One region of the Streptomyces sp. SUK 48 genome, then DNA from elsewhere that is predicted to be linked to it. Evidence: riboswitches for the same ligand, from Rfam matches in the RefSeq annotation. Region 1 holds a riboswitch; the other holds the start of a gene.

The links. A riboswitch is a leader RNA that binds a small molecule or an ion and turns the genes downstream of it on or off. The one in region 1 is predicted to bind glycine.
Region 2: it holds a riboswitch for glycine, as region 1 does, so the genes downstream of both, gcvP (aminomethyl-transferring glycine dehydrogenase) here and gcvT (glycine cleavage system aminomethyltransferase GcvT) in region 1, are expected to answer to the same signal.

What each region holds. Positions count from the first base shown of each region.
Region 1 covers NZ_CP045740.1:2,709,124-2,713,527, forward strand. The annotation lists gene GHR20_RS11325 (enhanced serine sensitivity protein SseB C-terminal domain-containing protein) at 1-542, opposite strand, end outside; gene GHR20_RS11330 (enhanced serine sensitivity protein SseB) at 639-1,424, opposite strand; gene GHR20_RS11335 (AAA family ATPase) at 1,467-2,177, opposite strand; glycine riboswitch at 2,320-2,417, shown strand; gene gcvT (glycine cleavage system aminomethyltransferase GcvT) at 2,575-3,693, shown strand; gene gcvH (glycine cleavage system protein GcvH) at 3,823-4,200, shown strand; gene glyA (serine hydroxymethyltransferase) at 4,215-4,404, shown strand, end outside.
Region 2 covers NZ_CP045740.1:6,770,382-6,774,785, reverse strand. The annotation lists gene gcvP (aminomethyl-transferring glycine dehydrogenase) at 1-2,354, opposite strand, end outside; glycine riboswitch at 2,527-2,622, opposite strand; partial or broken gene GHR20_RS30035 (PRC-barrel domain-containing protein) at 2,742-3,109, shown strand; partial or broken gene GHR20_RS30030 (DNA polymerase IV) at 3,034-4,404, opposite strand, start outside.

The DNA of each region.
Region 1 (4,404 bases):
ATGGCGAGGTACGGCGCCCCGAGCGCGGGCTGCACCCAGGCGCGGCGCAGCGAGCGCAGGGCGGGGGTGCGGTGGGCGTGCTGGGCGAGCTGTGCGTAGAACTGCGGGATCTCGATGGCGGGTTCGGTCAGCCGCAGGGGGCCCGCGGGCTGCCGGTCCAGGCCGGTGGCGATGCGGCGCAGGTCGAGCCAGGGGATGCCGACGCCGCCGCCGGGGGCGTGCGGGTTGAGCCAGAGGCCGTAGTGGTCGGGGTAGAGGGTGCGGGCGACGTCCAGGCCGTCGACCACCTCGTACGAGCGGTTCCAGCCGCTGGCGGACAGCTCCTGGGCGGAGGTGACGCAGGGCGCGTAGCGGCAGCCGCCGACCTCCATGTCTCCGTACTGGGCGTCCGGGGAGCCGGCCTGGCCGTGCCACAGCAGCATCCAGATCTGGCCGGCGGAGGGGGTGGCGAGGGCGCGCAGCAGGGCCTCGTAGGCGTCGTAGCGTCCGGGCGTGACATGGCGGAGCGTGTGTTCGACGCTTCCGCTGTGGGTGGCGCTCACCTTGTCATGCCCTTCTTCTCCCTCGTGACCTCGCGTGCGAGGACAGCTTATGCGCCGATGGGCACGGGGCCCGTTGTCCGTTCGCCCGGGCCCCGGCTAGCGAACGTAGAAGGGTCGCACGCTTGACTTCAGCCATTCGGCCACCGGGTCGTCCGTCACGTCCAGCAGGATCAGGTTGACCGGCCAGGCGGTCGGTATCCGGCCGAGGGCGCGGCCGAGGGCCTCCAGGGGCAGGGCGCGGAAGTCGCCCTCCCACTGGGAGAGTTCCACGCCGACGAACATCACCGGGTCGGCGCTCTCGATCGCGGCCAGGCAGCGGCGGGCGGTGAGGACCACGCCGGTCGCGGCGAACTCGGCACAGGCGGCGGAGAGGAAGTCGACCGGGTCGTCCTGCCAGTCGGGCTCGAACAGGCGGACGCGGCCGCCGGTGGCGGGGCCGTCCAGCGCGGTGAGGCCGGCCCGGCACAGTTCGGCGACGGCCTCCGGCGGCAGCGGGATGCCGACCATGCCGCCGGGGTTCACCGCGATGCCCGCCTGCGGGGGCAGACCGCGGGCGAACTCCACGGCCGGGGCGATGGTGAACGCCATGTGGGAGCCGACGGCCTGGCGGAACTGCTCCTCGGAGCTGAACACCGGGACGAACGCCTGGCCCTCGATGTCCAGGGTGGGCAGGTCCAGCGGGCCGCTGCCCGGACCGCCGCCGGCCGGCAGCGGCACCCAGAGGAAGCTGCGGCCGAGGACCTCGATGATCCGGCCGCCCGCCGCGGGCACGCCGAGGGAGGCCGAGAGCACCTCCTCCAGCTCGTTGCCGGGCCAACCGCCGTGCGGGTGGGGGTGCGCCTGTGCCGGGAAGTCCGCGGGAAAGTCCGCCGGGAAGTCCATCTGCCTACCGCCTGCTGGGAACCGCTGCTGTGACCATGAAGGCTAACGGGTAGCGGTGACAGAGCCGTACCCCGTGAACACGATCCGCTGTACGGCGTCCGCCGCGGCCCGGTCCAGCAGCACCGCGGAGCCGCAGCCCGCGGGCACCTCGCCGCGCCCGACCGCCTCCAGCAGCCGGGCCGTCGTGCGCCGGTGGCGGCCGAAGGCGCGGCGGGAGACGGCGCGGCCGCGCTCGCGCTGGCCGGCGCGGGCCGTCTCCTCGGGCACGTCCAGCAGGAGCAGGTGCAGGGTGGCGCCGGAGCGCCGGGCGGCGCGGGCCAGCCAGGCGCGCACCCAGGGCCGGGTGCCGCAGTCGTGCACCACCAGGGCCGCTCCGGTGCGCAGGGCGCGGTGCAGCGAGCGGTAGTGCGCGGCGCGCACCAGGGGGCGGTAGACGGCGTACGGCAGGAGGCGGGGCAGCCGGGCGGCGAAGCGGGCCCGGGTGTCCTGGGAGTCGACGCGGCGGGCGGTGACCGCGCGGCGCATCAGCGTGGACTTGCCGCTGCCGGGCAGCCCGGTGAGGACCACGAGGTCGCGGGGGCCGAAGCGGAGGGCGGCGGGGGCGGCCCCCGCGCGCAGGTCCAGCACGCGGGGCGCGGGGCGGGCGGCCACCCGCTCCCGGGCGGCGGGGCTTCTCGGCGCCGGGATGCCCGTCGCGTGCGCCATGGTCCTGTCCACCGTGATCGTCCTCCCCTTGTCGTCGGCAATATCCATGCCCGCTGGAAGTAAAGAGAAGGTAATGCCCGGTGTGCCACGGGCGGGTGCGCGTACCGCCACAGGTCGGTTACGGATCCGGCCCCTGACGGGCGGGGGTGCGACGTGCAATGATGTGGCCGCCAACTGCATACCGGCCGTTTGAATCCGCGCGGGAGAGTCCCCAGCAGGCTTCGCTGGGGCGCCGAAGGAGCAAGTCCCTCCCTTGAATCTCTCAGGCCCCGTTACCGCGCGGGCGAGGCACATCTGAAAAGCGGGCCGCCGTGACGGCGGCCCCACCCAAGGTGCAAACCGTGGTCGCCCCCGTGGCGGTTACGGCGAACCTCTCAGGTTCCGATGACAGATGGGGAGGAACGTTCCTCGCCCCATCCCTGTTGCCCTGGGAGACGACCGTCCGATGAGCAGTACCGAACTCCGACACACCGCGCTGGACGCCGTGCACCGCTCGCTCGGTGCGACGATGACCGACTTCGCGGGCTGGGACATGCCGCTCCGCTACGGCTCCGAGCGCGACGAGCACCTGGCGGTGCGGACCAAGGCGGGCCTGTTCGACCTCTCCCACATGGGCGAGATCACCGTCACCGGCCCCGAGGCCGCCGCCTTCCTGAACCTGGCCCTGGTCGGCAACATCGCCTCCGTCGGCGTCGGCCGCGCCCGCTACACGATGATCGTGCGGGCCGACGGCGGCATCCTGGACGACCTGATCGTCTACCGGCTCGCGGAGACCGAGTACATGGTCGTCGCCAACGCCTCCAACGCGCAGGTGGTCCTGGACGCGCTGACGGAGCGCTCCGCCGGTCTCGACGTCGAGGTGCGCGACGACCGGGACGCCTACGCCCTGCTCGCGATCCAGGGGCCGGCCTCCTCCGGCATCCTGAAGTCCCTCACCGACGCCGACCTGGACGGTCTGAAGTACTACGCGGGCCTGCCCGGCACCGTCGCCGGTGTCCCCGCGCTGATCGCCCGCACCGGCTACACCGGCGAGGACGGCTTCGAGCTGTTCGTGAAGCCCGGGCACGCCGTCGCGCTGTGGCAGGCGCTGACCGAGGCCGGCGAGGGCGCCGGCCTGGTGCCCTGCGGCCTGTCCTGCCGCGACACGCTGCGCCTGGAGGCGGGCATGCCGCTGTACGGGCACGAGCTGACCACCTCGCTGACCCCCTTCGACGCCGGGCTCGGCCGCGTGGTCAAGTTCGAGAAGGAGGGCGACTTCGTGGGGCGCGCCGCGCTCACCGAGGCCGCCGAGCGCGCCGAGCAGAACCCGCCGCGCGTCCTGGTCGGCCTGATCGCCGAGGGCCGCCGGGTGCCGCGCGCCGGGTACCAGGTGGTCGCGGGCGGCACGGTGATCGGCGAGGTCACCTCCGGCGCCCCCTCCCCCACCCTGGGCAAGCCGATCGCCATGGCCTACGTCGACGCGGCGCACGCCGCGCCCGGCACCGAGGGTGTCGGCGTGGACATCCGGGGCACGCACGAGCCCTACGAGGTCGTCGCGCTGCCGTTCTACAAGCGCCAGAAGTAGACAGCGAGCCCGGTCGCGCCCCGCCCCCCAGGGGCGGGCACGTGACCCTGCGCACATTCGCCCGCCCACCGGCGGTCACCAGCGTCCCCCCGTCATCAGCACTCCCGCGCGTACAGGAGAATTCAGGCCATGAGCAACCCCCAGCAGCTGCGCTACAGCAAGGAGCACGAGTGGCTGTCGGCCGCCGGCGACGGCGTCTCGACGGTCGGCATCACCGAGTTCGCGGCCAACGCGCTCGGCGATGTGGTCTACGCCCAGCTCCCCGAGGTCGGCTCCACCGTCGAGGCGGGCGAGACCTGCGGTGAGCTGGAGTCCACCAAGTCGGTCTCCGACCTGTACTCCCCGGTCACCGGCGAGGTCACCGCGATCAACGAGAACGTCGTCGACGATCCGTCGCTGGTGAACTCCGAGCCCTTCGAGGGCGGCTGGCTGTTCAAGGTACGCGTCACGGGCGAGCCGGGCGACCTGCTCTCCGCCGCCGAGTACGACGCCCACATCGCCGGCTGAGGAGTCGTTGCCGTATGACTGACCTGAACACGCCCCTGCACGAGCTGGACCCGGAGATCGCCGCCGCGGTCGACGCCGAGCTGCTCCGCCAGCAGTCCACGCTCGAGATGATCGCGTCCGAGAACTTCGCGCCGCTCGCGGTGATGGAGGCCCAGGGCTCGGTCCTCACCAACAAGTACGCCGAGGGCTACCCGGGCCGCCGCT
Region 2 (4,404 bases), 4.1 Mb from region 1:
ACCTGGGTGGCCCGCTTGAGACCCTCGCCGCCCATCAGCCGGACGTACGCCCACGAGATCGGCAGGATGCCCGCCGAGCCCCACGGCGCCGCCGAGATGGGGCCGACGCCCGTCTCCGGTCCGGCCGCCGGCTGGAGCGGGTGGTTGGGCAGGTACGGCGCGAGGTGCGAGCGGACCGCGACCGGGCCGACGCCGGGGCCGCCGCCGCCGTGCGGGATGCAGAAGGTCTTGTGCAGGTTCAGGTGCGAGACGTCGCCGCCGAAGTGGCCCGGCTTGGCGAGGCCGACCAGGGCGTTCAGGTTGGCGCCGTCGACGTACACCTGACCGCCGGCCTCGTGCACCCGGGCGCAGATGTCGGCGACGTGCTCCTCGAACACACCGTGCGTGGACGGGTAGGTGATCATCAGCACCGACAGCTGGTCGCGGTGCTGCTCGATCTTGGCCCGCAGGTCCTCGACGTCGATCTCGCCGTCCTCGGACGTCTTGACGACGACGACCTTCATGCCGGCCATCACGGCGCTGGCCGCGTTGGTGCCGTGCGCGGAGGACGGGATGAGGCAGACGGTGCGCTGCTCGTCGCCGTTCGCGCGGTGGTAGCCGCGGACGGCCAGCAGACCGGCCAGCTCGCCCTGGGAGCCGGCGTTCGGCTGGAGGGAGACCTTGTCGTAGCCGGTGACCTCGGCGAGCCGGTCCTCCAGCTCGTGGATGAGCTGGAGGAAGCCTTCGGCCTGCTCGGCCGGCGCGAAGGGGTGCAGCGCGCCGAACTCGGGCCAGGTGATGGGCTCCATCTCGGTGGTCGCGTTGAGCTTCATGGTGCAGGAGCCCAGCGGGATCATGCCGCGGTCGAGCGCGTAGTCGCGGTCGGACAGCCGGCGCAGGTAGCGCAGCATCGCGGTCTCGGAGCGGTGCTCGTGGAAGACCGGGTGGGCGAGGAAGTCGTCGCCGCGCAGCAGCACCTCGGGCAGCGCCTCACCGGCGGCCGCGTCCAGCGCCGGCAGGTCGGCCTCGACGCCGAAGGCGGACCAGACGCTCTCCAGGTGCGCCCGCGTGGTGGTCTCGTCGCAGGCCAGGGAGACGTGGTCGGCGTCGGCCAGGCGCAGGTTGACGCCCTTGTCCCGGGCGGCGGCGACGATCTCGGCGGCCTTGCCGGGCACGCGCGCGGTGACGGTGTCGAAGAAGGCGCCGTGCGTGATCTCGACGCCGCCGGCCTTCAGGCCCTCGGCGAGGAGCGTGGCGTAGCGGTGGGTGCGCCGGGCGATCGTCTTCAGGCCCTCGGGGCCGTGGTAGACGGCGTACATGCCGGCCATGACGGCGAGCAGCACCTGCGCGGTACAGATGTTGCTGGTGGCCTTCTCGCGGCGGATGTGCTGCTCGCGGGTCTGCAGGGCCAGCCGGTACGCCTTGTTGCCGTCGGCGTCGACGGACACGCCGACCAGGCGGCCGGGCAGGCTGCGGGCGAACTTCTCGTGCACCGCCATGTAGCCGGCGTGCGGACCGCCGAAGCCCATCGGGACGCCGAAGCGCTGGGTGGTGCCGATGGCGATGTCGGCGCCCAGCTCGCCCGGGGAGGTCAGCAGGGTGAGGGCGAGGAGGTCGGCGGCGACGGTGACGAGCGCGCCCAGCTCGTGCGCCCGCTCGATCACCGGCTTGAGGTCGCGTACGGCACCGGAGGCGCCGGGGTACTGGACCAGCACGCCGTTGATGTCACGGGCGGCGATGTCGGCCGGGATGCCGTCGCTCAGGTCGGCGACGACGACCTCGACGCCGGTCGGCTCGGCGCGGGTCTGGATGACGGCGATGGTCTGCGGCAGGGCGTCCGCGTCGACCAGGAAGAGGCCCTTCTTGTTCTTGCCCATGCGCCGGGACAGTGCCATGGCCTCGGCGGCGGCCGTGCCCTCGTCCAGGAGGGAGGCGCCGGAGGTGGGCAGACCGGTGAGGTCGGCGACCATGGTCTGGAAGTTCAGCAGGGCCTCCAGGCGGCCCTGGGAGATCTCCGGCTGGTAGGGCGTGTAGGCCGTGTACCAGGCCGGGTTCTCCAGGACGTTGCGCAGGATGACCGGCGGGGTGAAGGTGCCGTGGTAACCGAGGCCGATCATGGAGCCGAGGACCTGGTTGCGGTCGGCCAGCTCGCGCAGCTCGGCCAGCACCTCGGCCTCGGTGCGGGCGCCCGGCAGGTCGAGGGCGTCGGCGTTCTTGATCACATCCGGGACCGCGGCGGCGGTCAGCTCGTCCAGGGAGCCGTAGCCGACCTGGGCGAGCATCTTGGCCCGCGCCTCCTGGTCGGGACCGATGTGGCGCTGTTCGAAGGGGATGCCCGCTTCGAGCTCGGAGAGCGGAATGCGATGGGCGGTCATGGCGGCGGCCTCCTGGTCTGACGACCTTCGAGGGGCACCACGGCGCGGGTGCCCGAACGGCCTCCCCCTCTGTCATCTCAACCTGAGAGCTTCACCAGGCGCCTCGCGGCGCCGGCTTTCACCGTCGGTGAGGGCGGAAGCCGTCGACACCCGCCCTGCTTTCCAGAGTGACCTCGTCCATGCGGTACGTGAGCCTGAGAGATTCCGGGGAGGATTTGCTCCTTCGGCGCCTCCGAGGTGGGTCGGAGGACTCTCCCGCACGGGGTCAGCAGCCGCCATCAGACTACCAGCGAGGTCAACGGCCGGATTCTCAAGTGGCCGCCGCAGTGAATGTGCTCTTTCGTAGTGCTTACGGATGAGTTGCGACCCATTGGAGGGAGAGGGACCGTGCAGACCGACATCGATCCGCGCAACCTGATCGGCCGCAAGGCGTTCGACCGCAATGGCACCAAGATCGGCACGATCGACGAGGTGTACCTGGACGACGCCACCGGTGTCCCCGAGTGGGCGGCCATACGCACCGGCCTCTTCTCCCGCGACGCGTTCGTCCCCCTGGAACCGAGCGAGCTCGTCGAGGGCACCCTCCATGTCCCCTTCGACCGGTCCCTGATCAAGGACGCCCCCGACTTCGGCGTGGGCCGCCACCTCTCCCCGAACAGGAACTCCAGCTCTACCACCACTACGGCCTCGACGTGACCCCGGACACCACCCCGGACCACAGCTTCGGCAAGCTGGCGGGCTCGGAGGAGACATAGCCCCGGGGACTCCCGCCGGTCACGGCTCGGCCGGCAACCGGGGGGCGGGCGAGGGGGCGGTCGCCGTGATGACGAGGGGCAACGGGTCCGCGGGCTCCAGGGCGGGGTCGGTGACGAGGAAGGTGCGTATCCGGCCCGGCGGCGACTGCGGGGTCTCGAAGCGCACCGTCACCCGGCCCGCCCCGCTCCCCTGCACCCATCCGTGCCCGTGCTCCGCGTGCCGCACGTCCTGGCCCGCCCGCCAGTGCGGCAGGACCGGCTCCCGCGCCACCGCGACCGGCTCGGTCACGGCCTCCTCCGGCGCCGGCTCCGCCCGCGAGGACGCCTGGGCGAACAGGTCCTCCTGGGTGTAGTCGGCGAGCCCGGACACGCCGACACCGAGCAGTCGCACCCCGCCCGTCGTGTCCACGGACTCCAGCAACCGCTCGGCGGCCTCGCGCACGACCGCCGGATCGTCCGTGGGGCCCCGCAGCGTCTCGGAGCGGGTCAGCGTCGAGAAGTCGTACCGCCGCACCTTCAGTACGATCGTGCGCCCGGACAGGCCCGCCTCGCGCAGCCGCCGCACGCACCGGTCCGCCAGCCGCCGTACCTCGAGGCCGATCCGCGGCCGGTCATGGATGTCCACGTCGTACGTGTCCTCGACCGACACGGACTTGGCCTCCCGCTCGGCCACCACCGGCCGCTCGTCCCGCGCCAGGGCCATGGCGTACAGCGCCTGTCCATGGGCCTTGCCGAGCAGCCGGACGAGTTCGTCCTCGCCCGCCTCGGCCAGTTCCTCGACCGTCGTGATCCCGGCGCGCCGCAGATGGTCCCCGGTGGCCGGACCCACCCCCGGCAGGGTCCGCACCGGCAGCGGCCCCAGCAGCGCCCGCTCGGTGCCCGGCTCGATCAGCACCAGGCCGTCCGGCTTGGCCCGCTCGGAGGCGATCTTCGCGAGCATCTTGGACGCGGCGAGCCCCACCGACCCGGTGAGCCCCGTGACGGTGCGGATGTCCGCGCGCAGCCGGACGCCCGCGCGCCGCGCCGACTCCGCGTCCTGCGCCGCGCCCGAGGCCGCCAGGTCCACGAACGCCTCGTCCAGGCTCAGCGGCTCCACCAGCGGCGACAGCTCCCGCAGCAGCGTCATCACCTGCTCGCTGACCGCCCGGTACAGGGTGAAGCGCGGCACCAGATACGCCGCGTTGGGCGCCAGCCGCCGCGCCTGGGCCATGGGCATCGCCGAGTGCACCCCGAAGACCCGCGCCTCGTACGACGCGGTGGCCACCACCCCGCGCGGCCCGAGCCCGCCCACCACG